DNA from 3 places in the Aeromicrobium sp. Leaf291 genome. Region 3 is predicted to be linked to each of the others. Evidence: predicted binding sites of a transcription regulator. Region 3 holds the regulator's gene; each other region holds the start of a gene.
What was found. The regulator LexA, encoded in region 3, represses DNA repair genes until DNA is damaged. The targets are predictions, from matches to a motif close to TCGAACANNTGTTCGA.
Positions count from the first base shown of each region.

Region 1: a site for LexA is predicted at 4,542-4,557, ahead of ASF35_RS05365 (HNH endonuclease signature motif containing protein). Genes of this name have one in related genera too.
Region 2: a site for LexA is predicted at 1,844-1,859, ahead of ASF35_RS13280 (HNH endonuclease signature motif containing protein). Genes of this name have one in related genera too.

Region 1 covers NZ_LMNM01000001.1:1,062,829-1,072,622, reverse strand. The annotation lists gene lysS (lysine--tRNA ligase) at 1-990, opposite strand, end outside; gene nhaA (Na+/H+ antiporter NhaA) at 1,151-2,980, shown strand; gene ASF35_RS17655 (CsbD family protein) at 3,067-3,237, opposite strand; gene ASF35_RS17650 (CsbD family protein) at 3,351-3,524, opposite strand; gene ASF35_RS05370 (TetR/AcrR family transcriptional regulator) at 3,663-4,454, opposite strand; gene ASF35_RS05365 (HNH endonuclease signature motif containing protein) at 4,608-5,942, shown strand; gene ASF35_RS05360 (ankyrin repeat domain-containing protein) at 6,267-6,677, shown strand; gene ASF35_RS05355 (type III pantothenate kinase) at 6,640-7,416, opposite strand; gene panD (aspartate 1-decarboxylase) at 7,413-7,883, opposite strand; gene panC (pantoate--beta-alanine ligase) at 7,886-8,734, opposite strand; gene ASF35_RS05340 (Rossmann-like and DUF2520 domain-containing protein) at 8,736-9,707, opposite strand.
Region 2 covers NZ_LMNM01000002.1:755,427-765,220, reverse strand. The annotation lists gene ASF35_RS13290 (MIP/aquaporin family protein) at 1-33, opposite strand, end outside; gene ASF35_RS13285 (hypothetical protein) at 273-548, shown strand; gene ASF35_RS13280 (HNH endonuclease signature motif containing protein) at 569-1,840, opposite strand; gene ASF35_RS13275 (hypothetical protein) at 2,070-2,801, opposite strand; gene ASF35_RS13270 (transglutaminase family protein) at 4,779-5,504, shown strand; gene ASF35_RS13265 (BtrH N-terminal domain-containing protein) at 5,693-6,760, shown strand; gene ASF35_RS13260 (PaaI family thioesterase) at 6,898-7,353, shown strand; gene ASF35_RS13255 (1-acyl-sn-glycerol-3-phosphate acyltransferase) at 7,448-8,065, shown strand; gene ASF35_RS13250 (NAD(P)/FAD-dependent oxidoreductase) at 8,110-9,312, opposite strand; gene ASF35_RS13245 (cytochrome P450) at 9,309-9,794, opposite strand, start outside.
Region 3 covers NZ_LMNM01000002.1:430,670-440,463, reverse strand. The annotation lists gene ASF35_RS11885 (DNA cytosine methyltransferase) at 1-1,033, opposite strand, end outside; gene ASF35_RS11880 (vitamin B12-dependent ribonucleotide reductase) at 1,143-4,067, opposite strand; gene nrdR (transcriptional regulator NrdR) at 4,174-4,662, opposite strand; gene ASF35_RS11870 (VOC family protein) at 5,052-5,465, shown strand; gene ASF35_RS11865 (type 1 glutamine amidotransferase) at 5,476-6,222, opposite strand; gene ASF35_RS18240 (LysM domain-containing protein) at 6,248-6,637, opposite strand; gene lexA (transcriptional repressor LexA) at 7,017-7,793, shown strand; gene ASF35_RS11850 (hypothetical protein) at 7,893-9,794, opposite strand, start outside.

The DNA.
Region 1 (9,794 bases), on a different contig from region 3:
CAGCTCGTGGATCGTGGCCCGCCGCCAGGGCTGCTCGAGGTCGATCTCGCTGCCGTCGCGACCGGGGACGACCGTCCGACCGACCGCACGGGCCGCGTCGACCACGAGCGCGCGGGTGAGGTCGGCCATCGTGTCGTAGGAGCCGTACGCCTCGTACGCCTCCAGCATCATGAACTCGGGGTTGTGGGTGTTGTCCACGCCCTCGTTGCGGAACGTCTTGCCGATCTCGTACACGCGGTCGATGCCGCCGACGAGCGAGCGCTTGAGGTGCAGCTCGAGGGCGATGCGCAGCAGGGCGCTCTCGTCGAAGGCGTTGACGTGGGTGTGGAAGGGGCGGGCGGCCGCTCCACCGTTGGTGTGCTGGAGCACCGGCGTCTCGACCTCGACGTAGGCGCGCTCGTCGAGGGTGCGGCGCAGCGACTGCAGCACCTTGGCCTTGACGCGGACGTTGTCGCGGGCCTCGGGGCGGACGATCAGGTCGACGTAGCGCATCCGACTGCGCGCCTCGTCCGAGAGCGGGTTGTGCTCGTTCGGCAGCGGCCGCAGCGTCTTGGCGGCGATCGCCCACGACGACGCCTGGACGCTCAGCTCGCCGCGCCGCGACGTGATGACCTCGCCCGTGACGGCCAGGTGGTCGCCGATGTCGACGAGGTGCTTGAGCCGCTCGAGCGACTCCTCCCCCACGCCGTCGAGCGAGACCATCGCCTGCAGGCTCGTGCCGTCGCCCTCGCGCAGCGAGACGAACACCAGCTTGCCCGTGCCACGGCGGAAGATGACCCGCCCGGCCACCGTCACGACGTCGCCGGTGTGGTGGTCGGCGCCGAGCACCTCGGGGTCGTAGGCCTCGCGCACCTGCGCCAGGGTGTGGGTGAGCCCCAGGTCCGTCGGGTACGGCTCGAGGCCGGCGTCGATGAGCTGCTGGCGCTTCTCGCGGCGGATCCGCAGCTGCTCGGGCAGGTCGTCGTCGGGGTTCTGGGTGTCGGCGCTCACGGAAGGGGAGTCTAGTGGCCGGGCACGGCCCGGCTCGCCCGGCGGGCGGGTCCGGGCAACGGCCCACCCGCCGCGGTCGGGTGCCACCGACGGCAGCGGGAACAGCACGGCGAGGCCGATGGTTGGTGCACTCCGTGACCCGACTGCGAGGATGTCGCCCGTGAGCGAGACCGAGACCGCTGCCGACTCCCGCCTGACCCGGCTCCGTCGTGGGGTGGCCGGGGCCGAGACCGAGCAGCTGGGCGCCGGCATGCTGCTGGTGGCCACCCTCGCGGCCATCGCCTGGGCCAACCTCGGCAGCGGGTACGACGCGTTCTGGCACACCGAGGCGCGCGTGGCCGTGGGCGACTGGTCGATGGGCCTCGACCTCTACCACCTGGTCAACGACGCGCTCATGGCGTTCTTCTTCTTCGCCGTCGGGCTGGAGGTCAAGCGCGAGCTGACGATCGGCGAGCTCACCGACCGGTCCCGCGCCATCGTGCCCGCGACCGCGGCGCTCGCCGGGCTGCTGGTCCCCGCGCTCGTGTTCCTGCTGATCGCACGCGACTCCGGCCAGGCGCACGCCTGGGGCGTGGTCATCTCCACCGACACGGCGTTCCTCGTGGGCGCGCTCGCCATCATCCGGCCGCACCACCCCTCCCGGCTCCGGGTCTTCCTGCTGACGCTGGCCGTCGTCGACGACATCGGCGCCCTGGGCGCCATCGCGATCTTCTACACCGACGACCTGCGCGTCACCCCGCTGCTCGTCGCGGTGGGGGCCCTCGCGCTGATCGCTCTCGTGCGACTGCTGCCGTCGGGCCGGGGCCCGTTGTACGCGGCGCTGTCGGTGGTGGTCTGGTTCGGTCTGCAAGAGGCGGGGGTGCACGCCACCCTCGCGGGCGTCGCGGTCGCGCTGCTCATCCCCGTCGCAGCACCTCGCCGGCACGACGTGGAGCGCGTCGTGGAGCTGACGCGTGCCTTCCGCCAGTCCCCCAACCCGGCCTACGCCGCGGCCGCGGGCCGCCAGCTGCGCGAGTCCATCTCCATCAACGAGCGGCTCCAGCAGTCGTTCGCGCCCTACGTCGCGTTCGTGATCCTGCCGATCTTCGCGCTCGCGAACGCCGGCGTGGTGCTCGACGCCGCGACCCTCGAGCGGTCGGCCTCGTCGTCACTGACGTGGGGCGTGGTGGCCGGGCTCGTCGCCGGAAAGCTCCTCGGCATCACCGGCGCGACCCTGCTCGCCCAGAAGGTGGGCCTCGGTGTGCTCGCGCCCGGTCTGACCATCGGCCGCGTCGCGGGCGGGGCCGCCCTCTCGGGGATCGGCTTCACGATCTCGCTGCTGATCGTCGGCATCGCCATCGACGACCCCGCGGCGCAGGACGAGGCTCGCGTGGGCGTCCTCGCCGCCTCCGTGCTGGCGTTCGTGCTGGGCTGGGTCGTCCTCAAGGCGCTCGACGCCCGCCGGCCCGTCGTGCAGCCCGGTGCCGTGCTCCTGCGGCCGTTCGACCCCGAGCGCGACCACTTCAAGGGCCGTGCCGACGCCCCGCTCGTGCTCGTGGAGTACGGCGACTTCGAGTGCCCGTTCTGCAGCCGGGCCACGGGCATGGTCGACGAGGTGATCGAGCACTTCGAGGGCGACCTCGTGTGGGTGTGGCGCCACCTGCCGCTGCACCAGCACCACCCGCACGCCGAGCTGGCGGCGCGCGCCTACGAGGCGGCCTACCTGCAGGGTCGGCACTTCGACTACGCCCGCCTGCTGTGGGCCAACCAGGCGCAGCTGGAGCGGCTCGACCTGCTCCGCTACGCCGACGAGATCGGCCTGGACCTCGAGCGCTTCGAGGCCGACCTCGACTCCGACCCGGTGCGCCGACGTGTGCGCGAGGACGAGGACGACGCCGACCTCATGGACGTGTCCGGGACGCCGACGTTCTTCATCGGCACCGCCCGGCACGGCGGCCAGTGGGACGCGCCCACGCTCATCGCCGCCCTCGACGCCAGCCGGGGCCGCTGAGTCCGTGCCTGCACGTGCGGGCACAGAAAAGCCCGGTCGCCGTCGTGACGGTGACCGGGCTTCGCCGGATGCTCAGCGAGCAAGGATCACTTGAAGGCGTCCTTGACGTTCTCGCCGGCGTTCTTGACCGAGCCGGACGCCTGGTCCTTCTTGCCCTCGGCCTCGAGGTCCTTGTTGTCGGTGGCCTTGCCGACGTTCTCCTTGACCTCGCCGGCGACCTTCTCAGCGGTGTTCTTGGCCTTGTCGATGAAGCTCATGATGATCCTCCTGGATCGGTGGGTGACACTTCGACGGTACGACGGCTGGAAGTCGCTGCAACTCCAACGAGCGCTGCCCGATGAACGTTCAGTGACTTCTCAGTGACACGCGTTTACTTCTTGAAGGCGTCCTTGACGTCCTCGCCCACGTTCTTGATCGAGCCCTTGGTCTGGTCCTTCTTGCCCTCGGCCTCGAGGTCCTTGTTGTCGGTCGCCTTGCCGACGGCCTCCTTGACCTCGCCGGTGACCTTCTCTGCGGTGTTCTTGGCCTTGTCGATGAAGCTCATGGAACTCTCCTTCTCGGATGGGGGAACGGGGTGGCTTACGTTGTAAACCTTACGCCGTAAGCTTGCGGCCCACAAGACGAGTGTCGTGCGACCTCGGTCACGAACGGGGGCGCGCTCGCGACCCGGTCGGCGAGCAGGTCAGTCGGCGAGACGCGAGGCGATGCCGTCGAGCATCTCCTGCAGGGCGCGGTCGAACTCCTCGGCGTAGCGGTCGGCCGCCAGACCGGCAGCCAGCCGGTGGATCGTCGGGTACGTCGCCTCGTCCACGGCGCCGGAGGGGTCGAGGATCTCCAGGGGCGTCTCGGCCTGCGCCACCGCCTCCTGCTCGTCCTCGTCACGGGTGGGGGTGAGCCCACCGGGCACGGGCTCCGCGGCGTCGGCACCTGCGGAGAACGACCCGTCGCCGTCCCGCGGGTCGCGCAGCGTCCGCGCCCCCGTCTCCATGAGCAGGTAGCCCAGCAGGAAGCTGTTGAACGACCGGTAGGCGAACACCACCTGGTCGTCGTCGAAGCCCTCCGCCTGCAGCGCCTCGAGCACCGACTCGATCCAGGTCAGGGACCGCAGCGGCGGGTTGATCCACGGCGCCTCCGACGGTCGCGTGGCCACGATCGGGAAGGCGTGCGGGTGCGCCATCGCGTAGCGGCGGACACCGCGCGCGAGCCGCTCCAGGTAGTCGCGCCAGCCGTTCTCGGCCACGCGCAGCACCTCGGGGTCGGCGTCCAGCTCGGCCACCACCAGGTCGACGACCGCGTCGAGCAGGTCGTCACGCGTGCCGACGTGCTTGTAGAGGCTCATCGCCTCGACGCCCAGACGCTTGGCGATCCCCCGCATCGAGGCCGACCCGATGCCCTCGTCGTCGATCAGCCGCAGGGCGGCCTCGGCGATCTTGCGGCGCGTCAGCGTGCCGCGTCGGGAGGTCGTGGAGGACATGGGGGGATCGTGCCACGGAGGGGCAGGGCCAACGACCCGGAGTGCCGGCGCTGAAGGACTCGAGGGTCCCGGACCTTCGTCACGGATTCGAACATCTGCTTGTTTGTTGTCTCATTCTATCTCTAGAATGGGGGTAGACCAGCAGGAGGAAGCATGAGCGTCGCCGCACTCGACACCCACCCGGTGCCGTCGTGCGTGCACGGCCTCCACGCCCTGCTCGACACGGTCCCCACCGCGGCGTGGGACGGCCTGGACCCCGCCGAGGTCCGACGACTCCTCGCCGAGATCGGTCGCGCCGAAGCACGGCTCTCGGCCCACAAGATGGCCGCCGCCCGGGTGCTGGAGAAGGCCCGCAAGGCCGCGGCGAACGGTGACGGACCACGCCCCGGGGCGGGCACCTCGACCGGCGCGACGATCTCGTTCGACTTCGGTGGGGACCGCAGCGGCGCCGACGCGCTCGTGAACACCGCGCAGCGGATCGAGGAGCAGACCACCCTCATCGAGAACGCGCTCGCCGCCGGAGTGATCAGCACCAAGCAGGCCGACCTCATCTCCCGCGCCCTGGCCAATCTGCCCGACGACGTGACCGCAGAACAGCGTGAGCGATGCGAAGAGACTTTGCTGAAGGACGCGCAGAAGCTGACGCTCAAGGACCTGCGCCGCAGGGCCGCCCGGATCACCGAGGCCTACCGCAACACGACCGATGAGGTCGACGCCGACGAAGACGAGATCCTGCGTCGCCGCGAAGAGGAAGCCCGCAAGAAGACGTCGTTCTCCATGTGGGACAACAACGACGGCACCGTCACCGGACGCTTCACCCTCCCCGAAGCACAGGGCGCCATGCTCAAGACCGCCCTCGACGCGCTCGCCGCCCCCCACCAGAAGGTCGGGACCGTCAACGCCGCCACCGGCGAGATGGACGAAGTGGGATTCGGCCAGTCCAACCCCCAGCGCCTCGGGCACGCGTTCGCCACCCTCATCGAGCACCTCCCCGCCGACCAGCTCCCGTCCAACGGTGGTGTGAGTGCCGTCGTGACCGTGAACCTGGACCTCGACACCTTGATGGGCGGCATCAAGGCCGCCGGCCTCTCTGACGGCACCCGGATCAGCGCCGGCGAAGCCCGCCGGCTCGCCTGCAGCGCGCAGATCGTGCCGATGGTCCTCAACGGCAAACCTCTCCCCCTCGACCTCGGCTCCGCCAATCGGTACTTCAACCGCAGCTCACGCCGGGCGATGGAGAAGCGCGACGGCGGATGCACCACACCAGGTTGCGACCGCGACGCCAGGTGGACCGAGGCCCACCACCTGAACCCCTACGCGATCTCCAAGACCACCGACATCAGAGACGGCGCACTGCTCTGCCCGTTCCACCACCACCGAGCACACGACCAAGGCTGGATCGGACGCATCAACCCCGACGACGAACACGTCGAGTGGAAGCTCCCCGGCTCCGACACCTGGCAACGCAACCAACGCTGGCGTCCCTGACTAATCCACCACGACACCCCGACCCATCGGTCGGGGCACACGTGCTGCCCGTCCACCGCTGAACCGCCCAGGAGTGGTCTCGATACACCTCCCCTCGCTGGCGCTCGTGGAGGCACTCGACCACCGGAACCGCGCTCGACCACCGAGTGCCGACTTCGCTGGTCGAGTTGGACGGGCGAGCGTGCGAGGCCCGTCCGTATCGAGACCACCCCGGCATCGGTCAGCGGGGACCGGCGCGACCCCTGACGCCCCGCGGGGCGGGCACGCCGCAGCGGCTCGGCCGGCCCGACCGGCCCTAGACTCGCGGCGACGAAGGGAGTGCCCATGTCGGGCGGGGACTTCAAGGACATGTTCGCCGCCGCCGTGCGCGGCGACGTCGAGCTGGTCCGCTTCCACCTGGAGCGGGGCGTCGACCCCGACTACGTGCACCCCGAGCTGCAGTCGACCGCGCTGGTGACCAGCATCCTGGCCGGTCAGGATGCGGTGGCTCGAGAGCTGCTCGGCCACGGAGCCGACCCGACGCTGGTCTCCGAGCTGGACGAGACCACACCGGTCCAGGCGGCCCGGGCTGCGGGCCTGACCGCGCTCGAGGCCCACCTCGTCGAGCTCGGCGCACGCCCGGCAGCGGGTGCACCTCCGGCAGGGCCCGCTCCTCGTGGGCGGGGCGACCGACGGGCGGCGTGGTGGCCCGCGTGGCTCAGTGGTTCTTCTCGTGCACCAGACGCAGACCGGTGAGGGTCAGCCACGGGTCGCGTGACGTGATCGTCGTGCAGTGGTCGAGCACCACGTCGGCGTAGGCGCCGGTCGCGATGACCGCCACGTCGTCGGGGTCGGCCTCCAACGACTCGATGATCCGGTCGACCATCCCGTCGACCAGGCCCGCGAACCCGTAGACCGCGCCCGACTGCACGGCCTCGACGGTGTTCTTGCCGATGACGTCGCGGGGGACGGCCAGCTCGACCGCCCGCAGCTGGGCGCCGCGACGAGCCAGCGCCTCGAGCGACAGCTCGACGGCCGGCGCGATCGCCCCGCCCAGGTACCGGTTCCGGTCGTCGACCACGTCGAAGATCGTGGCCGTGCCGTTCATGTCGACCACGATCGCCGGCCCGCCGTACACCTCGGCCGCGGCGAGCGCGTTGACGATGCGGTCGGCACCCACCTCGCGCGGGTTGTCGGTGTGGATCGGGATGCCGGTCTTCACGCCCGGCCCGACGATCGAGACCGGGAGTCCGCCGTAGTACCGCTCCAGCATCGCCTTCAGCTCGACCTGGATCGACGGCACGGTGCAGCACATGGCCACCGCCTGGACGTCGGCCAGACCCGCTGCGCGCACGAAGCCGTGGGCGAGCAGGTGCCACTCGTCGGCCGTTCGCTGCGTCTGCGACGAGACGGTCCAGTGCTCGACGAGCTTCTCGCCCTCGAACGCGCCGATGACCGACTGGCTGTTGCCGACGTCGAGCGTCAGGAGGGTCACGGCGCCACCGTCGCCGCCCCCGGCCCGGCACCCCCGCCGGCCGCCACGAGCGGGTTCTCCACGACGTCGCCGCGGGTGAGCCCCGACCCGGGCAGGGCCTCGGCCGGGTCGGACCCGGTGCCGATGATGCGGTTCTCGGAGTCCACGAACACGACGCTCGGCTGGTGCTCGCGTGCCTCGGCGTCGTCCATCTGGCCGTAGCCGATGAGGATCACCAGGTCACCGGGATGCACGAGGCGAGCGGCGGCACCGTTGATGCCGATGACGCCCGAGCCGCGCTCGCCGGCGATCGTGTAGGTCTGGATGCGGGCGCCGTTGTCGATGTCGACGATGTGCACGAGCTCGCCCGGCAGCAGGTTCGCCGCGTCGAGCAGGTCGGCGTCGACCGTCACGGAGCCGACGTAGTGCAGGTCGGCCTGCGTGACAGTGGCGCGGTGGATCTTCGAGGTCATCATCGTGCGGAGCATGGTCAGGGTCCCTTCCGGAGCACCACGGGTGAGTTGTCGAGCAGGCGCGTGGTGCCGACCCTGGCTGCCACCAGGATCCGCGCCTCCCCCTCGTAGGAGTCGTCGACGTCGCCGAGCAACAGGTCGGTCACGACCAGGTAGTCCACCTCGACGCCGTCGGCGGCGTCGAGCACCTCGCGCGCGGCCTTCAGCACGGCGTCGCGTCCGACGACGCCCTCGTCGGCGGCGGCTCGCAGCGCGACGGAGAGGGCGAGCGCCTGCTCGTGCTGGATCGGCGTCAGGTAGGTGTTGCGCGAGCTGAGCGCCAGGCCGTCGGCCTCGCGGACGATCGGGTGGCCCACGACCTCGACGTCGAGCGCCAGGTCGCGCACCATGCGGCGGATCAGCGCCAGCTGCTGGAAGTCCTTCTCGCCGAAGACGGCGACGTCGGGGCGCACGAGGGCGAACAGCTTCGCGACCACGGTGAGCACGCCGCGGAAGTGCGTGGGGCGGGCGGCGCCCTCGAGCACCTGCCCGAGCGGGCCCGGGTCGACGGTCACGGCCCCGTCCAGGCCGCCGGGGTACATCTCGTCGGCGTCGGGCGCGAACACGACGTCGACGCCCTCGCGCTCGCAGACGACCAGGTCGGCGTCGAAGGTGCGCGGGTAGGCGTCGAGGTCCTCGCCCGGCCCGAACTGGGTGGGGTTGACGAAGATCGAGACCACGAGCGTGTCGCCGAGCGGGCGTGCGTGCCGCATGAGGCGCGCGTGGCCGTCGTGCAGCGCACCCATGGTGGGCACGAACGCCGTGCGGTCGGCCCCCGCGAGGGCCGCACGCAGCTCGGCCCGGGTACGGGCGACGACGGGGGTCATGTCAGGCCCGTCCGTGCGCGTGCTGCCGCTCGTCGGCCGATCCCGACCCGTGGAGCCCCGACCCGTGGAGCCCCGACCCGCGAAGCACCGACTCGTCGAGGGCGGACTCCACGACCGCCGCGGTGGCGGCGTCGAGCCGACCGTCGGCCGCGGCGCGCTCGGTGGTGGCGTGGGCCATGGCGACGTAGGCGTCGCGGGTGGAGGCGGGCTCGGTGGCGAGAGCGTCGACGTGGGCCCGCACGGTGGTGACGTCGCCGCGGGCGATGGGGCCGGTCAGCGCGGCGTCGCCGAGGTCGAGAGCGTTCTCGAGGGCCGCCTCGAGCAGCGGGCGCAGGATCTGCGAGGCCTCGGCCCCGGCACCGATGCCGTGGAGCAGCTCGCGGGCCTGGGCGACGAGCGTGACGAGGTGGTTGGCGCCGTGGCTGAGCGCCGCGTGGTAGCGGACCCGGTCGGCGTCGTCGATCCACACCGGGGTGCCGCCGAGCGTGACGGCGAGGTCCTCGGCGACCTCGCGCTCGGCGTCGCCGGCCGTGAGGCCCATGGCGCACGAGCGACCCAGGTCGACCGACGAGCCGGTGAACGTCATGGCCGGGTGCAGGGCCACCGGGCGCGCGCCGACGCGCGCCGCGGACCGGAGGGCGTCCAGACCGTGCCGCCCGCTCGTGTGCACGACCACCTGGCCGGGACGCAGCACCGTCGAGAGCTCCTCGGACACGGCCACGAGGGCGTCGTCGGGGACGGCGAGCACCAGCACGTCGCTGCGCGCGGCGACCTCGGCCGGCGACAGCACCGGCACGTCGGGCACGAGGGTGCGGGCGCGCAGGGCGGAGGCGTCGGAGCGGGCGCTGATGCCGACGACGTCGCGGCCGGCGGCGCGCAGTCGGGCGGCCAGGACGGAGCCGACCCGGCCGGCGCCGACGACGCCGTAGGTGGTGCGCTCACGCGCAGGGTCGTGCTGACGTGCGTGCGTCATGGGGAGTGCCTCTCGTTCCAGTCCCGCGAACGGGTACCAGACTGCTGACACCGTCAGTCTACGACCGTCCTCCGGCGGCGCACAGTG
Region 2 (9,794 bases), 320 kb from region 3:
CATGACCTCGGGCAGGAAGATGTCTGTGAGCACGTGGTCCCCCCGGCCGACCCGACAGACTCGTAGCCCGCTCGGTGCGGACGTCCCCCGAGACGCCTCGGTCGGTGTGGGTCGAGCCTATCGTGACCCCCGTCACATCGCGGTGTGGGTGCGGCGTCGCCGGGACCGGGAGGATGTTCCAGGTCAGGGAGTCGAGCCGTCGGGTCGTGACCTCCGGGGTTGCGCGCTCGTTGGGGGTGATGACATCGATCGGGGGTCGCGAGGAGGTCGTCGTGCCCGTCCTGACCTTCGACATGCCTGCGGACTCCGGGGCGAGCCTGTGCGTGTCGACGCGACTGCTCGTGCGGGCCCCCGAGGTCGAGCTGTGCTGGCTCGAGGGTGACGAGGGCGTCCTGGTGCTGCGCCTGGAGTGCGACGAGAGCGACGTCGCGGTCCTTCGGCACCACGTGCTGACGGCTCACCCAGCAGTCGTGGACGCGGCGTCGCCGGGGGAGGGTCCTCCGGCACGTCCCGAGGCGCGGCGCGGCGTCGGTCGGCATCGGCGCTGACGTCGGCTGTAGACGCCTCGTCAGGCGGCGACGTACTCGAAGGCCCCCGTGGCTGGGTAGTGCTCGGCGAGCACGACGACGGGTTCGGTCCTCCTCGTCCAGGCGCGGGTGAAGGCGGTGCGTCCGGGCACGGCGCGTGTGGGCAGGTGCCATCGGGTGGTGCCGTCCTCGTCGTGGTCGACGGGGAGTGCTCCGCGGGTCTTGAGTCCGTGGTGGGGGCGACATCGTGGGTGGAGGTTGCCTGCGGTGGTGGGTCCGCGGTCTGGGTGGTCGGGGTCGAAGGGTTGCTGGTGGTCGAGGTCGCACGCTTCTGCTGGTTTGTCGCAGGTGGGGATGTCGCAGACGCCGTCGACGAGCTCGAGGGCGCGGCGGAGTGGGGCGGTGGGGAAGCGGCCGAGCTCGGTGACGTCGAGGATGCCGCCGGCCTCGTCGGTCAGGAGGCGACTGAACAGCGTGCCGGGCTGCGTGGCGAGCTCGCGGACCAGTGTGGGGTCGATGGCGTGCTGGCCGTCGCCGGTGACGGCGGGTTCGTCGTCCAGGCCCAGCAGGGTGGCCAGGGAGACGGTGATCCCGACGTGGAACCGGCCCCGGCCGGGGGCGTCCGCGGTGCGACCCAGGAGCCGGTCGGTCAGGACGTCGGCGCGGGCCTGGGACAACCGTCGGTCGTCGTCGGGGTCGTCGGCACGTTGCGCTTTGGCGGCCAGGGACAGCTTGCGCTCGATCAGCAGGGCGTCGTGGGTCGGGATGAACGCCTGGAGCAGGCTCATCCCGTCGTCCATCGCCGTGATGGTCACGTGGCGCTGGGCGGTCGCCTCGCGGCGGCGCCGTGCAACGTTCTCGGCCTCGACCCGTGCCACGAACCGGCGCAGCCAGCCCTTGAGCTGGGACAGCGTGTGGGTCGTGGCGTAGGGGACCACGGACTCGTCGAGCAGCTCCACCGACGCGACCTCGTGCAGGCGCCACCGGGCCGAGGCGATCGCGCGGGCCTTCGCCCGATCGAGCTCACCGTCGCTGTGGGCGGCCCACACCGTCGGCAGGTCCGCCGTGAGGGTCCTGGTCGTCGCGACCAGGTGCGCGACGAATCCCGACGCGACCTCGAGCTCGACCGCGACCTCCAGGATCGCGACCTGGCGGGCGTCCTCGGCCGAAGCAGCGCTCCGCCCGGCCGCGACCGCGTCGGACCGACGACCCTCCACGAACGCCAGCACCGTCGCAGCCTGCGCAGCCTCGGCCCGCCACAGCACCCGCGACGCATCCGTCGCGAGGCCGAGGAGAGAGTCCGTCGAGGTCATGTAACGAACATAGATTCGACGTCCGACACCGAGTTTCGCCGCGTTCGCCTCGGTGCCAAAAGCATCGGGGGGAGTGAAGCTACCCGTCCGCGCTTCTCAGGCTCACGTCGAGGCGGGTCATGAGTCGGGCGACCGGAGTGCGACCCGTCGGCGCCGGGGGATAGCGGCGCAGGATCGCCACGAGCGCGGGGGAGACGAGGCGTCGGGTGTCGTCGCCGCGGGAGTCGACTCAGGCGTCCTCGGCCGAGGTCGAGGCGCGCTGCTCCACGGCGATGAAGACCTTCACGCTGTCGTACGTCGCCACGTCCGTCGGTGCGAGACGCACGTCGGCCTCGCTGCGAGCCGCTAGACGTGTCGGCTCGCCGACAGGGGAGACCGTGAGAGCTTGTTGCGACTCCCCCTCGGCGGGGCGGTTCCAGGTGATCCCCACGAGGCGGACCACGTAGTCGCTTCTGCCGGGATTGCTCACCCTGGCCGTGCGAGCCTCGTACGGACGGTCGACCGGCTCTCCCTGGGCATCCAGGAAGTCGACCTCGGGATAGGCCGTCCCGGCGTCCTCGGCGGTGCGCATCCCTTCGACCGTGACCTCGACGTCCTCCACGTCGCCGGACCCGGGGCCCTCGAAACGCAGGATGTCGAGCACCTCGTAGTTCGCCGGCGCGACGACCAGACCTCGATCGCTTCCGAACACCGTGGTCACCGAGACATCGGTCATCGGCTCCGAGTCCGAGTCAAGTGCCACGAAGGACAGGGTCGGAGCTGCGGAGAGGGTCCTGGACGTGTTGGTGATCGTGAGCGTCTGGTCGATCGTTCCCTCGTCGGAGACGCCGGAGTAGGCGAACCGCAGGTCGACCGCATCGTCTGCGGGCTGGTTGGTGGAGCTCTCACTCGGGTCGTTCGACCCGGTGCAGCCGGCGAGGGCGAGCGACAGCAACGCGACGGTGATCGTTGTCCTGAACATCGTGCGACTCTAGAGGCCGGATCGTCCCTCGGCTCGCCTGGACGGAGCGAGCACGGCTTCGCTGGGTGGTTCGGGTGCGCCCGGGAGTGGAGGAGCGCACTTGACAGTTGACAGATGGGTTGTCACTTTTGCCAGGGTTCTGTCGTCCGAGTTCCCCGCAGTGACGTCTAGACCCCGACTCCGCGATTGTCAGATTGGTTGTCACGGATCGCTGGACCAGCGGGTCTGGGTCAAGTTTGTCACTTAATTTGTCGCGTCTGGGCGCGTCCAGACGGAGGGTTGGGTTACGACCACCATTGAGGCGCTGATCCAACCGTGAATCGCCTAGCGAGGTGCCACTCGTCATGCTGGTCGGGAATGTCGCGTTCGCTGAACTCGCGAGGCGGTTCGACGGACAGGCGGCTGTCTAGCCGAGATGCTCGGGCACTGGCGTCGATAGGAAGCTGAAGATTGAGATCGATCTTCCGTGCTCGAAGGAGAGGGTCCCCCTCACCGGGGTCAAGTACGTGTTCCCCGCGAAGACGGAGTTCTCCCGGACCGCTGACTGCGACACTGCTCCGTCCGAGTATCCGTACGCCACCGTCCGGTACCCGCCGCATCTGTCCGCTGGCCGAAGATCCCTCAAAGCGGTAGGACCCCTGCAGATTGAATGGACCCAGATCGACCGGACCGCCCGCTTTCGTGCGAACAGCAAGTATCTGGCGGTGTTGCGGCATGTGGGCGGGTGCCCTTGCCGAAAGGTGCATATCCAGCGCAGTGCGAGCCCGGAGTCTGCCGAGCTCGTACCCGTTCGGATCTCCAAAGCCCCCGTAGCGCCCCACATAGCTCTCGATCTCGACAGTCGCGCCAATGAGTTCCAGTGCGGGCACGGATGCCTCGCCGACGAGAGACCTGATCATCTCGTGGCGAAAGGCTGTGCGAATTGAAGTACTCGAACGCCACGGGACCTCTCGATGAACCTGCCCCGGCTTGGCGACATTCACAACATAGGGAGCGCGTTCGGTAGTGAACTGGAGAGCCATCACGTCGGCGTTGCCAGACACCAGTACCCGCAACCACGTCGGCTCGGGAGATGGACCGTCAAAGTGCTTTCGAACCGCATTCCACCAGTTCGCCGGTTCGACGCCCGAGGTACTTCCGATGCGCCGACGACGCTCGTCGAGGCCGATGACCCAGAGAATCGATTCACCGCCAGCAGCGTTCGCGTGGCCGGCGATACGGCGAGCAACATCATGATTAGCGGATGGCCATAGGGCCTTGAGTTCGATGCGGTCGTCTTCGACTTGTCGGCCCGCGATTACGGCTTCAACGATGGCACCGACGCGAGCCTCCAACATCTGCAACTCAATAACGGTCAGGTCTAGCAGATGAAGGACCCGGTGACTGGTGCCGCGTTTGGCGGCATAGTTCGCGTCCTGAGCCCTCGCGATGGCTCCTGGGCGTCGCTGCGCGCTAGTCCCAGCAGGGGGCACCGCTTACTCGATGCCCTTGACGCCGATGAAACGATCGATCGCATGGCCGTTTGCGACGCGCCCTGCCCCAGAGCGTGACGCGAGCGCGGTCTTCCGACATGCGCGGAGAGGAGAGCGGGCCGTACGCGCGGCGGTTCGCGTTGTGCGGAGCGCTGGCGCGGGCCGCTGCGACCGGAACAGAATCAAAGCTATGTCGCTTCGTTGACAAAAACTGTAAGTTGTCACACCATGGCAAGGGTGTGCTGATGTGCAGACAACTGGGCATCGCACTGTCAAACCCAATCTCGTGTTGGTGCGACCTGTCCTCTCGGAAGCTAGACGTCCGGGGGCGAGTGGCAGCAGCGACCTGGACCGCGGCGAAAGGACACCTGATGCCGAGCCTCCCGTCGGTGAGCGGCGTTCGCGTTGCTCCTGTCCGTCGACGAGGCTTGCGCGACGATGACCTGGCCTCGGTCACGTACTCATCCGTCACGGCCGTCGGGCCCATGAGCAGTGCGGAACACAGATGAGTCAGTCGCCGGCAGCCTTTCTCGACGCGACGGAGTTCCTCGATATTGAGCACGCAGCTGTCCGCGAGTTCACTGCAGCTTCGATCGAGGGCGCGAGAACCGACCGTGAGAAGTCGGTTCGCCTCTTCACCGCAGTCCGCGATCAGATTTGGTACGACCCCTACTCGGCGTCGGAAGACCCTGCTCACTACCGAGCGAGCTTCGTCCTAGAAGCAGGGCGTGCCTATTGCGTTCCGAAGGCGGTGCTGCTGACCGCGGTGTGCCGGGCCGCCGGGATCCCGGCTCGGCTTGGCTTCGCCGACGTCCGTAATCATCTGCAGACTGACTCGCTGCGCAGCCTCATGAGCGGGTCGGACTTGTTCGTCTATCACGGTTACAGTTCACTGTTCATCGACGGCAGGTGGGTCAAGGCGACGCCGGCGTTCAACACCGAGCTGTGCGCCCGATTCGGAGTTCCCCCGGTCGAGTTCGACGGCGAGCACGACGCGCTGATGCACGCCTTCACTGCCGATGGAACCCAGCACATGGAGTACGTCCAGGATCGCGGCGTCTTCGACGACCTGCCGCTGACCGACATCCTGACGGAGCTTCGTCGTTCCTACGGGTCGCTGATGGTCGCCTCCGCGGAGCGCGTGACGGATGAGTTCACCGATCCTCCAGCCACGAGCGCGTCGTCCGATGACAGTTCACGTCCTCTTGACTCGCCGGCAGATCGCCGATGAGCACGACCGCTGCCGGGTTGCTCGGCCACGACCGCCGCCGGGTCACTCGGCGCAAGGACCCCGCCACCCCATCCGTCATGCCCAGTCCGCGGCTCAGCTGAATGTGAGGCCCGCGGCACCTCTTCGCCGCGAAGCCTGAGCCGCCTCCTTCTGCCCCTGACCTACCGAGATCTGCCAAAGGACGTCACATGTCAGACACCGCGCTCATCCAGGACTACCCCCACCAGATGGGCGGCCACTGTGGCTCTGGTGCTCTGCGCGACCTGCTGCACTGGAACGGGCTGGGATGGGAGGGCCCGCCACGCGAGGGCCTGGTCTTTGCGCTCGGCGGTGCTCTGGGTTTGTCGTACGTGCGATCGAGTGGCCTGATGCCTCCGGTCTACCTGGTGGGTCGGGGCTCAGACTTCGAGGTCGATCTCCCCGTGCGCCTGGGAGGGAAGGTCAAGGTCCTGACGACGGACGATCCCGAGGAGGGATGGACGTGGGTCCGCGACGAGGTCGACGCCGGCCGTCCCAGTCTTGTCTGGGGTGACATCGCCGAGCTCCCGTACCTGCGGGTCAAGCTCCAGATGAGCCGTCACGACATCGTGGTGATCGGCTACGACGAACGCCAGCGCGTGGCGTATGTGGTGGACAACGACCGGGCCGACGTTCAAGAAGTCCCACTCGAGGCCCTGGCGCGTGCGCGGTCGTCGAAGTCCTTCCCTGAGCCGACGCGCCACTGCACGTACCGGATCACTTGGCCTGAAGTGCTGCCCGAGCTTTCGGAGGTCGCGGCCGAAGCGTTCCAGCAGTCCGCATCGCGGATGAGCCACCCGTCGGGTCCGGGGATCATCGATCTCGCGGCGGCAGGCCACGGCGCCGAAGGCCTCGCCGGGGTGGCGCTGCTGGCCTCCGATGTGCAGACCTGGGTCGACCTTCCGGCCGACGAGCTCGAGGTGCTGCTGTTCAGCCTGAGCGCGTTCGTCGAGAAGGCCGGGACCGGGGGCGGACTGTTCCGCCGCTTGCTCGCCGACGGTTGTGAGGACGTCGCCCGATTGACCGGAGACGCTGCAACCGCTGACCTTGCCGAAGCGGCCAGCCGGTGCGCGCAGGCGTGGACGCAGACTGCGCGCGCCGCAGTGCAGCGCGACGTCGACACCCGAGCTCGCGCCGAGGCGGTCGCCGAGGCAGCCAGCGCCTTGCCCGACCTCGAGGCGAAGGTGGTCGAGTCACTGGAAGCGGCCGCCGAATCCTTGGCGGCTGCGGATCGTTGAGTGTTGAGGTGACAGGCGAGATGGACGTGCGGCGCCCTGGTGGCAGTGACCCGACCCTGAGTAGCGACGCTGAGATCCGAAGAGCGGACGCGGAGCTCTTCGCGCAGTGGACATCCCATCTCGCAGCTCAGGAGGCCGTGGCTATCGGCCAGACGCTGCCTCCTCATTCGCAGGAATGCGTCGGGTGCGGACCAGCCAATCCTGCAGGTCTCGGCCTGCAGGTGGTGCGCACGGCGGACGGGGTTGAGGCGGTCCACAGCTTTTCTGACGCTCACGTCGGTGCACCTGGCATCGCCCACGGAGGCGCTGTCGCGCTCGCTTTCGACGACCTGTTCGGCTTCACCCTCTACACCGTCGGTGCACTTGCAGTCACCCGCAGCATCACGGTCGAGTACCAGGCGCCTTTCCGTCTCCACCACCCGTACACGTTCCGCGCGCAGTTGAGAGAGCGGAACGGTCGACGGCTTCTCCTGCACGCTGAAGCGTGGGACAACGTTGGACGTATGGCGGGTTCGGCCACGGCGACCTTCGTGGTGGTCGGTGCTGGTCACTTCGCCTCAGGCGGGCAGCGGCCTGACGGAGAAGTCGATTAACGCCGGCCGGGCTGTGGTGACTCGATCGTTCGGTCCACGGTTCCCTCCGCGGTGGGGTGCAGCGTGGTGGACCGCGTTCCTGGTCTGTAAGCCCGTGCTACTGGTGGTGCGTCGTCGGGACTGGCGCGGCCTCGACAACATCCCCCAAGAGGGAGGCGTGGTGCTCGCCGTCAATCACGTCTCGGAACTCGATCCGTTGCTCGTGGCTGAAGCGGTGCTCGCCACGGGACGGACTCCGGCTTTCCTGGCCAAGAGCAGCTTGTTCGACAGCGCGATCGTGGGTCGGTGGTTCCGAGCCGCCGGGCACGTCCAGGTAGACCGCGACCATGGTCGCGGCGGATTCGATGCCGCCCTGGAGGCGCTTCGCGCGGGCACTCTCGTCGTGGTGTACCCGGAGGGGTCGATCACCAAGAACAACGACGGCCGTCTGATGGGGCTGAAGTCGGGAGCCGTGCGACTCGCGCTCGAGTCAGGTGCACCGCTGATTCCGGTGGCGCAGCTCGGAGCTCAGCAAGTCCTCCCGGCATACAGTCGACGGCCGCGGCTTTTCAAGCGGCCCGTGGTCACGATCGACGTCGGTCAGCCTCTGGGGTTGGACAACCTTCGCAGGCGCGGATCCGGGCCGGAAGTCGTGCAAATCGGGACCCGCCGCTTGACGAACATCCTGACGACCATGATCGAGGATCTCGTGCGAGGTCGGCGCCCCGTGTGAAGCCCTTTGGCGGGCGTCTGGCCGCTGAACGTCGGGGCGCCACCTCAACCGACGGACAGGCCGAGGAGCTCCTCCCGATGCACGGGAGTTCGCTGAGTGATGGCTCGTTTGCTGAACATGAAGTCGCGCGGCCGGTTGACGCAGTCGGCGGCGATGAGCTCGCCCTCGCGCAGGTAGAAGCAGGCGAAGTCGCGGTCGCACGCCGGGTCGCCGCTCAGGATCACCTCGTCATACCCAGTGTTGAGGCCGGCGATCTGGAGCTTGAGATCGTACTGATCCGACCAGAACCATGGCAGAGCGGCGATCTCCTTGGATTTGCCGCACATCGTCGCCGCGGCCACCTTGGCCTGCTCGCCCGCGCTCGACACTGACTCCAGACGAATCCGGCGGCCGTATCGGGCAATGTCGCCGCTGGCGCAGTCGCCAGCGGCCACGATGTCCGGATCGCTCGTGCGTGCTTGCGAGTCGATCAGGATGCCGTTGTCCACGGTCAGGCCTGCTGCTGCGGCAAGCTCGACGTTCGGTTCGACACCGATTCCGACGATGACCAGGTCGGCGGGGATCGATTCGCCCGTGGACAGGACCACCTCGCGGACCTGGACGTCGCCGGCGAGTGCGTGGACGAGAGCTCCGGTCCGGATGGTGACCCCCTCTTCGCGGTGGATGCGATCGAAGAACGCCGAGACTGCGGGCGCCGTGACGCGCTCGAGGACCCGCTCGGTGGCCTCCAAGACGGTCACCTCCAGACCGAGGGTCCGAAGCGAGGCGGCCGTCTCGAGTCCGATGTAGCCGCCTCCGACGATGACTGCGCGACGGGCAGTGGTGGCGGCGTCCCGGATCAGTTCGACATCGGCGGCTGTGCGCAGGTAGAAGACTCCCGCCAGATCGGCCCCTGGCGCCGGAAGTCGCCGGGCGCGAGCGCCGAGGCACAGCGCGAGCTTGTCGAAGGTCAGGGTCTGCCCGTTGCTCAGCCCAAGCTGTCCCGCCGAACGGTCGATCGCCTCGACCGTGACGTCCATCAGCTTGATGTCCTGCTTGGCGTAGAACTCGGAGCTTCGGATCGCTAGGTCTTCGAGCGTGCTCCTGCCGGAGAGGTAGGCCTTCGACAATGGGGGTCGTTGGTAGGGCAACGCCGACTCGTTGCCGATGAGGATGATCTCTCCGTCCCACTTCTCCTGGCGCAGACTGGCCGCGAGCTGTGCTCCGGCGTGGCTCGCCCCGACGATCACCGCTCGGGGCAGTGTCATGTGCTGGTCTTCGGTGTGAGCTGGACCATCAGCTTGCTGATGCCTCGCACGAAGTTCGACTGCACATATTCCGGTTCGCCGACGACCTGGATGTTCTCGAAGCGCGGCAGCAGCTCCTCCCAGAGGATCTTCAGCTGCAGCTCGGCCAACCGGTTCCCCATGCAGCGGTGGACGCCGAAGCCGAACGAGATGTGGTTGCGCGCGTTGGCTCGGTCGATGATCAGGTCGTCGGCGCGGTCGAACAGCGCCTCGTCGCGGTTTCCGGAGGCGTACCACATGACGACCTTGTCGCCCTTGCGGATGAACTGGCCGTTGAGCACGACGTCCTTCTTGGCGATACGGCGCATGTACGCGAGCGGGGTCTGCCAGCGGATGATCTCCGAGACCATGTTGGGAATCAGGTCGGGATTCGCCTTCAGCTTCTCGAACTGGTCGGGGAATCGGTTGAGCGCCAGGACTCCTCCGCTCATCGAGTTCCGGGT
Region 3 (9,794 bases):
GCTTCTTGACTCGGATACCCGACGGCCTGAAGTGCATGATGCAATCCTCGAGCGAGACTGCGTCTTGCGCCTGCCACTCGAACTTGCGGCGGGACGCGGGCATGTCCGCCAGCTCGTCGAAGTCGGCGAGCCACTGGTTGAGCAGATCCTCGTGCTTCGTATAGAACTCTGCGTTCTTCCGAAGGAAGTTGGCCTTCCAGGCCGGGGTTCCCTCGGGGATGAAGAGACTGTCGATGTGTCGGAAGTGATCGACCCAGATCGGGAAGCCGGGCAGCTTGTCGACCCCAGCGGCGCGGAGTCGCAGCACGAACTCGGACCACACGTGGACCCAATGCTGCTCGCTCGGCGTCAGCTCGTAGTTCGCCCGGTCGGCGATCTCGTCCTCGTCCTGCAGGTAGTCCTGCAGGACCCAGTCCTGCGGGTTCCAGCCGTCGATCGGGCGGTTGCGGACGACCGGCTCGACCTCATCGTGAGAGTGCTCCGGGCCCACGTAGGTTCCGACGATGAAGACCCGCTCACGAACCTGAGGACGTCCGCCCATCGAGGGCGGGAGGAGATGGGGAGAGAACACCGCTGGCGTGGAGCTGACCCGGTAGCCGAGCTCTCGCAGCGAACGGATGATGACGTCCCACTCGTGGGTGTGGCGCGGTCCCGCAATGTTGCGCACGTTCTCGAGGAGCACCAGCGAGGGCCGGTGCTCCTCGAGGATGCGCAGGATGTTCCAGAAGAGCGTCCCCCGCGCCTCGTCCATGCCGCGCTGGAAGCCGGACTTGCTGAACGGCTGGCACGGGAAGCCCGCCGCGAGCACGTCGTGCGATGGCACCTTCACGACTGGGTCGGTCTCCGGGACGATGTCGCCGGCGACCTTCATGTCCCAGTTGTGCTGGTAGATCTTCGCCGCGGCCTCGTCGATCTCCGAGGCGTAGACGCACTCCCCACCGAGCGCCGACAAGGCCGCGTGGAAGCCGCCGATGCCGGCGAAGAGGTCGATGAACGTGAAGGCCGGCTCCGCTGCTGCCGTGTTCGAGCTCATGTTCGACATCCTAAGTTCGCATTCGGACACGACTGGTGATTGACGGGGTGTGTCTGTGGACGAGCCCCCCGATCCAGTCGGATCGGGGGGCTCGTCCTCGGACCTTCGATCAGCTGCAGCCGCTGGTGCTGCCGCAGCCCTCGCAGACATGGCAGGAACCGGCGGGGCGCATCTTGGTGCCGCAGGTCATGCACAGGGGCGAGTCGACCGCGGAGCCGGTGATGGCCTCGAGGAGCTCGGCCGACGTGTGGGCCTGCTTGGGGGCGGGCTTGGCCGTGTCGGCCTGGGCCTGCTCGGCGGTCACGTCGTCGGCGACGGGCGTGGTCGCGGCCTCGGCGGTCGCGGCCTCCTTGAGCGTCTCCGGCTCGGTCTCGATGAGCTCGGCGGCCGTCGAGCCCTTGCTGATCGGCTGGTGGCTGCCCGTGTCGAGGTAGCGCTGACGCTCGTCGGCCGAGTGGATGCCCAGAGCCGAGCGCGTGTCGAAGTCGATGTAGTCCAGCGCCAGGCGGCGGAAGACGTAGTCCATGATCGACTGCGCCATGCGGACGTCGGAGTCGTCTGTCAGACCCGCCGGCTCGAACTTGAGGTTCGTGAACTTCTGCACGAACGTCTCGAGCGGCACGCCGTACTGCAGACCGATCGACACGGCGATCGAGAAGGCGTCCATCACGCCGGCCAGGGTCGAGCCCTGCTTGCCCAGCTTGAGGAACAGCTCGCCCAGCTCGCCGTTCTCGTGCGCACCGGAGGTCATGTAGCCCTCGGCACCGCCGACGCTGAACGACGTGGTGATCGACTGGCGCGACTTCGGCAGACGACGACGGATCGGCTTCTCGACGACGACCGTCTTGACCTCGGCCGCACCCTCGGCAGCCTTGGCCGACGTCTTGTCGTCCTGGCTCTTCTGCGAGGACAGCGGCTGGCCGACCTTGCAGTTGTCGCGGTAGACCGCGAGCGCCTTCAGGCCGAGCTTCCAGCCCTGGAAGTAGACGTCGGCGATCTCCTCGACCGTGGAGGTCTCGGGCATGTTGACCGTCTTGGAGATGGCGCCGGACAGGAACGGCTGGGCCGCCGCCATCATCCGCACGTGACCCATGGGCTTGATGGCCCGGTCGCCCACGGCGCAGTCGAAGACCTCGTAGTGCTCGGGCTTCAGGCCGGGCGCGTCGACGACGTGACCCTTCTCGGCGATGAACTCCATGATCGCCTCGATGGTCTCGCCGGTGTAGCCGAGCTTCTTGAGCGCGATCGGGACCGTCTGGTTGACGACCTGCATCGAGCCGCCGCCGACCAGCTTCTTGAACTTGACCAGCGAGAAGTCCGGCTCGATGCCGGTGGTGTCGCAGTCCATCATGAAGCCGATGGTGCCGGTGGGCGCGAGCACGGACGCCTGGGCGTTGCGCCAGCCGTTCTTCTCGCCGATCTTCAGGTTGTCGGCCCACTGCTTGGTGGCCTCGCGCTGCACGGCAATGTCCATCGAGTGCAGCGTGCGGATGTCGTCGTTGGCGGCCAGGTGCTTGCGCATGACCCGCGTGTGCGGCGTGGCGTTCTGCTTGAAGCCGTCGTACGCACCGACGACGCCGGCCAGCTCGGCCGAGCGACGGTAGGAGGTGCCCGTCATGAGCGACGTGATCGAGGCTGCCAGAGCGCGGCCACCCTCGGAGTCGTACGCCAGGCCCGAGGCCATGAGCATCGCGCCGAGGTTGGCGTAGCCGATGCCCAGCTGGCGGTAGGCGCGCGTGGTGTCGCCGATCGCCTCGGTCGGGAAGTCGGCGAAGCAGATGCTGATGTCCATCGCGGTGATGATCAGCTCGACGCTCTTGACGAACTTCTCGACGTCGAACGTGGTGCCGTCCTCGGACAGGAACTTCATCAGGTTGAGGCTGGCCAGGTTGCAGCTGGAGTTGTCCAGGTGCATGTACTCCGAGCACGGGTTGGACGCGGTGATGCGGCCCGTCTCCGGCGTGGTGTGCCAGTCGTTGATCGTCGAGTCGTACTGGATGCCCGGGTCGGCGCAGGCCCAGGCGGCCTTGGCGACCTTGCCCCACAGCTCGTTGGCGTCGATCTCCTCGATCACCTCGCCGCTGGTGCGGGCCCGCAGGCCGTAGGAGGTGTGCTCCTCCACGGCGCGCATGAAGGCGTCGTCGACACGGATCGAGTTGTTGGCGTTCTGGTACTGGACGCTGGTGATGTCGTCGCCACCGAGGTCCATGTCGAAGCCGGCGTCACGCAGGACGCGGATCTTCTCCTCCTCGCGCTCCTTGGTCTCGACGAACTCGACGATGTCGGGGTGGTCGATGTCGAGCACGACCATCTTGGCCGCACGGCGCGTGGCGCCACCGGACTTGATGGTGCCGGCGGACGCGTCGGCGCCGCGCATGAAGGAGACGGGGCCCGACGCGGTGCCGCCGGAGGAGCGCAGCAGCTCCTTGGACGAGCGGATGCGCGACAGGTTGAGGCCGGCACCGGAGCCGCCCTTGAAGATCAGGCCCTCCTCGCGGTACCAGTTGAGGATCGAGTCCATCGAGTCGTCGACGGCGAGGATGAAGCAGGCGCTGACCTGCTGCGGGCTCGACGTGCCGACGTTGAACCACACGGGGCTGTTGAAGCTGAAGACCTGGTGCAGCAGCATGTGCGTCAGCTCGTGCTCGAAGACCTCGGCGTCGGCGTCGGTGGCGAAGTAGCCGTGCTCCTTGCCGGCCGCGGTGTACGTGAGCACGACGCGGTCGAGCAGCTGGCGCAGGCTCTGCTCACGCTCGGGCGAGCCGACGGCGCCGCGGAAGTACTTGGTGGTGACGATCGTGGAGGCGTTGACGCTCCAGAAGTCGGGGAACTCCACACCGCGCTGCTCGAAGACCGTCTCGCCGGTCTTCCAGTTGGTCTGCACGACGTCGCGACGCTCCCACGTCACGGCGTCGTACGGGTGCACGCCCTCGGTCGTGTACACGCGCTGGATGCTCAGGCCCTTGCCGGCCTTGCTCCCGCGCGTCTTGCCGGACTGTGCCCGGCCCGTCGATCCGTCGACCGTCTCCGTCATGTCGTGCTCCTGTGTCGCTGCTGGTGTGTGAAAGGTCGTGCGTCCCGCCCCGTGGCACGGGACGAGGTCGTTCAGGGTGCCGGTGCCGCCCGTGGGCGGCGGGTGGTCAGGGAAGCTGTCGTGCGGTGTGCTCGGCCAGCTCGCCGTCTGCGGCGCGGGCCATGAGGACGGCGATCTCGGCGGCGAAGTCGTCCACCGAGTCGAACGCCTTGTAGACACTCGCGAAGCGCAGGTACGCCACCTCGTCGAGGCTCTTGAGCGGGTCGAGGATGGCCAGGCCGACCTCGTGGGCCGCGATCTCGGCCGCCCCGCTCTCGCGCAGTGCGTCCTCGACCTGCTGGCCGAGGCGTGCGAGGTCGTCGTCGGAGACCGGACGGCCCTTGCAGGCCTTGCGGACGCCCGAGATGGCCTTGTCGCGGTTGAAGGGCTCGGTGGCCCCCGACCGCTTGAGGACCGTCAGCTGCATCTGCTCGATGGTCGTGAAGCGCTTCTCGCACGCTCCGCAGACCCGACGACGCCGGATGGCGCCGCCCTCCTCGGCCACCCGGGAGTCGAGCACGCGGGTGTCGGGGTTCTTGCAGAACGGACAGTGCACGGTGCTCTCCTCTCGGGCTGATTTCTTCGCGGGATCTGGGGACAACCTGGGGATGCAGAGGTGGATGGCCCGGGATTCCTGTGGGTAAGTCCCCCGTCCCTGTGGGACTAGATGTGGAGAACTACATCGGTGTAATCACTAGATATAGTGGCTACCGTACGCCTGCCCACCAGGTCATGCAAGCAAGTCTGACGAGTTGCTCAGACAAATCTGGGAGCTCGATGTTTGCGCAGGTCAGCGGCCTCTCGAGTCACACGGGCCTCAGGTGTCACGGCGTGTCCCGGCCCGTCGGACGGCTCACGAGCAGCCCTCTCGCGCGCCCCTGCACCCCTACCGCGGCACGACCTTCGCCTCTTCCACTCTGGAACAAACAGGAGGATGATGGCGCGATGACCATGCGACTGAACCCCTACCTGAACTTCCGCGACGAGTCCCGCGAGGCGCTCGAGTTCTACCAGTCCGTCTTCGGCGGGACGATCGAGGCGATGACCTTCGGCGAGGCCGGCATGAGCGACGACCCTGCCGTGGCCGACCGGATGATGCACGGGCACCTCGTCACCGACGCCGGCTTCGACCTGATGGCCTCCGACACTCCTCCGGGCGGCGACCAGCCGTCGATGGGCACGGCCATCAACGTCACCCTCAACGGCGACGATCCTCGCATCCGCGACTACTGGGCCGGACTCAGCGAGGGCGCCGAGATCGTGGCACCGCTCGAGCGTGCACCGTGGGGCGACGAGTTCGGCCTGCTGAACGACCGCTTCGGCGTGGCCTGGCTGGTCAACCTCGCCGCGAGCCAGTAGCGGCCGACCCTCACACGGGGCGGGGCACCGACACGCCGAGGTGGTCGAGCGCGGCGTCGACGAGCGCGAACGCGGCGAGACGGCTGCGCGTCGCGTTCGCGAGCGCCTGACGCTTCAGCTCGCTGGGCTCCGACCCGCTCACCCGCACGAGGTCGGCGCTCTCGTCGACCCAGCGGCTGAAGGTCTCCGGAGTCACCTCGGGGTGGAACTGCCAGGCGATCACGCGGGCGCCGAAGGCCTCGTCGACGAAGCACTGCGGGCCGAACCACGAGCTGCCGATCACGCGCGCCGTGGGCGGCGGGCTCAGCACGTCCTGGTGGAACTGCCCCCACGGCCCCTCCGGGCAGAGGACGTCGTCGAGCGTGTCGACGCGGCGCCACCCGATCTCGGCACCGTCGCCGCGGTACGACGTGCCGCCGAGGGCACGGGCCACGAGCTGGGCGCCGTAGCAGATGGCCATCACGGGGACGCCCGACCCGAGCGCCACCCGCACGACGTCGGACTCCGCCTCCACGACGTGGGCCCAGCGGGGCTCGTGCGCCGAGCGCTCCGATCCGAGGCTGAGGACCAGGTCGACACCGGTCGCCGACCACGGGGAGTCGAACGTGTCGCGGTCGATCCAGGTCAGCTCGGCGCCGTGCTCCCGCAGCCGCTCCGTGACGTAGCCACCGGAGCGGTCGGTGTCATCGGCCAGCACGTGGACCTGCAGAGGGCGGTCCGCCGGCGTCGGGCCCGGGTTGGTGGAGGCGTCGTTCATGCCCCCATGGTGCCGGACGGGCCCGTCACTCGTAGACGGGCACCGCGAGGTCGGAGCCGAGCTGCAGCGCACCGGCGCTCGGCAGCGAGTTCATCCGCATGATGTCGTCGACCGTGTCGCGCACGTCGCCCTCGGGGTTGGCGTCGGCGGCGATCTGCCAGAGCGTCTGCCCCTCCTGCACGGTGACGACCGTGGTGGCGGGAACCGCGCCCGCGTCTGAGGTGGCGACGGTGGAGGAGCCGAGAGCGACGACCGTGACCGCCAGCGCCGCGATCACGGCGAGCAGGAGCACGAGGCGGCCCCGACGGGTCAGCCGGACCGCAGCCGGCTCGGTGGTGCTGCGCGGAGCCGCGGCGATCCCACGGGAGAACGACGGGGCGAAGCGGCTGGTCTCGTAGACGGTGATGGTGCTCATGGTGACCTCCGGGGAAGGGAGAGGAAGGAGTCTTGGTGTGTCGATCGAGCACCTGCCGATGTCATTCGAAGGTCGATGCTCCGGGGGCGGTGGTGCTCCGCGGATCCGACGAACAGATGTTCGATCGAACACGTGTACGACAGTAGGGGAAGGCGCCGACAAAAGCAGCCCCCTTTCGAACAGGAATCCGAACGGACAGCAGGATTGCCCGTCATTCCAGTGAAAGAATCTTCGACACCATGTTCGACTGTGACGCGTCGCACGCGCCTGACGGCGTCCCGAGCGCCGTCGCGGAACCATCGAGCGCGCCGTTCGAACGCGCGACACGCTGTCGAACATGTGTTTGTAAACGTCCGCGCAGAGGTCTAGCGTGGGCATCATGAGCGACGACAGCACCCTCGACCCCTCCGCCGACGCGCCGCGTCGGGGCCGCCCGAAGGGTTCACGCAACTCCGTGCGTGAGCTGCCCGACGGTCCCGTCGACGAGATGACCGGCCTCACCGGTCGGCAGCAGAAGATCCTGCACTTCATGCGCGACCAGATCGAGCAGCGCGGCTACCCGCCCAGCATGCGCGAGATCGGTGGCGCCGTCGGCCTGGCCAGCACCTCCTCGGTCGCCCACCAGCTGCGGGTCCTCGAGCGCCTCGGCTACGTCAAGCGCGACCCGAACCGCCCGCGCGCGATCGAGATCTTCCTGCCCGAGGTGGTCAAGGCGCGGCGCACGCTCAGCTCGGCCGACGACTCCGAGGTCGACGAGACCGGCTTCGGCGACCAGCGCCCCGAGGCCACCTACGTGCCCATGCTCGGTCGCATCGCCGCGGGCGGTCCGATCCTGGCCGAGGAGCAGGTCGAGGAGATCTTCCCGCTCCCCCGCTCCCTCGTCGGCGACGGCACGCTGTTCCTGCTCGAGGTGCGCGGCGACTCCATGGTCGACGCGGCGATCTGCGACGGCGACTACGTGGTCGTCCGCCAGCAGCCGGTCGCCGAGAACGGCGAGATCGTCGCCGCCATGCTCGACGGCGAGGCCACGGTCAAGACGTTCCAGCGCAAGGACGGCCAGATCTGGCTGCTGCCGCACAACGACGACTACTCCCCCATCGACGGCAACCACGCCACGATCCTGGGCAAGGTCACGACGGTGCTGCGCCGCCTCTGACACCCGCCGTCAGCGCTCATCACCCACGAGGCCCTCTCCCGTTCACGGGAGAGGGCCTCGTGGTGCGTCGGCGCACGAGCGGTGCCGGGCGAGCTGTGCTCAGCTGCGGAAGTTAAGCGTGCCCACGCTGTAGGACTTGCCGGCCGTGACCCGCTTGGTCTGCGTGCCCTTGTGGGTGCGACCGATGCCGCGCCACGAGTCACCGTTGACCAGGACCCGGTAGTTGCCCGACTCGAGGCCGCGGATGACGAAGCGGCCCGAGGAGCTCGTGTACGCCGAGCGCATCACGAGCACGCCCTGCGTGGAGTACACCGAGACCAGCATCTCCTTGTTGCTCTTGCCGCCGATCCGCGAGACCTTGCCCGAGATCGTGGCGCCCTTGCGCAGCTTGGAGGTGTTCGACGTGGCGTCGCCGTTGTTGATGGTGACGAGCTTGTAGTCACCGGCGCTCTGCGCCACGCAGGCGTCGCGGTACATCCAGCCCTTGTAGCCGCTCGGCGGCTTCTTGGCCTTGAAGCCGTAGCGGTACGACGTCTCGTACTCGGGGTAGGCGCCGTTGACGGTCTTCCAGCGCTCGCTGCCGCGCTCGCCACCCTTGTGGTAGAGGTAGTTGTCCTTGTAGATGCTGGGGTACCAGGCAGAACAGCTCGTCCGTCGCCCGACCTCGACCCAGTACTTGCCGTTGCGCAGACCCTCGAACTGCTTGAAGCCCGAGGAGTTCGCGTGGCCGGCCGTGATGATCGGGCGGTCCAGGATCTTGGTGCCGGGCACGTACTCGCGGACGGTCGTCCAGGTGTCGTGCGGCTTGATCGACGACGTGTAGGTCGCGTCGGTGTCGAAGCCGAGCGCGTGCTTGCCGGAGTCGAGGTTGGCGGAGATGGTGGCCGACAGGCCGCCGGTGCCGTAGGAGATGAGGTCGTCGTCGCTCGCGGAGTAGGTGTACTTCGTGGCGGCGTTGCAGCTGGCGTACTGGCGCCCGCCCGTCGTGATGACGCCGGCCCGGTTGGTGCCCTCGTGCGAGACGAGGTAGCGGGAGTCGCCGTTCTGGCTCACCGGGAGAAAGGTGATGTCGTAGCCGCCGGAGCCCGACGTCGTGTCGGCGCCGTACTCGTTGGCGCAGAAGGGAACATCGAGGCCGCGCAGGTCCGAGGCGCGCGTCGGCCGGGTGACGGGCGGGGCGATCACGCGCACGTCGGTGCCGGTGGACCCGGCCCCGCTGAGCGTGCCGGCGATCCGGCCGAACCGGAAGTCGGCCACGAAGTCGTTGTACTTGGTCACCGAGGCCGCGTGCGCCTCGCTGACGCGCTTGCCGCCGCCGGTGGGCCGTCCGTCGGTCCCGCGCCAGAACCACTCGCGGACCGTGCCGTCGACCCGCGCCCGGATGCTCAGCCGGTAGCCGTAGGACGCGGCGTTGTTGGTGCCGAGCGAGACGGCACCGAAGTCGTAGGTGCCGTTCGACGCGACGTCGACGGTCTTGAGACGACGCGAGACGAGTCCGCTGACGTTCCAGCTGGTCACCTGCACGTCGGTCACGCGGCTGCCGAGGCCGGGGCCCGACACGGTGCCCTTGAGGTTCCGGCTGGCCTGGGTCCGCTCCAGCGTGATGGTCTTGTCACGCGCCGAGGCACCCGAGGGGTAGACCCGCAGCGTGCGCTCGAAGGTGGTCCCCTGCTGGCCGGGGGCAGAGCCGAGGCCCGTCGGAGCCGTGTTGCCCTCGTCGCCCAGCCAGTAGACCGTGATGTAGCCCGCACTGTTGCCCTTGATGCTGTACGGCCAGTTGACGTACCGGGTCTGGCCCAGGATCGCCGCACGACCGGAGCAGGTCTTCGACCCGTTGCAGCGCGCGTAGATCTTGACCGGACGGTGTCCGGCCGAGTTGGGCGAGCCGACAGCGACGATGTTCGACCGCGCCTCGATTCCGGTCGCGGCCTGGGCGGTGGAGGCGCTCAGCCCGACGAGGGCGCCCGTCGCGACGAGCACGGCAGACAGCAGGACGGCGGT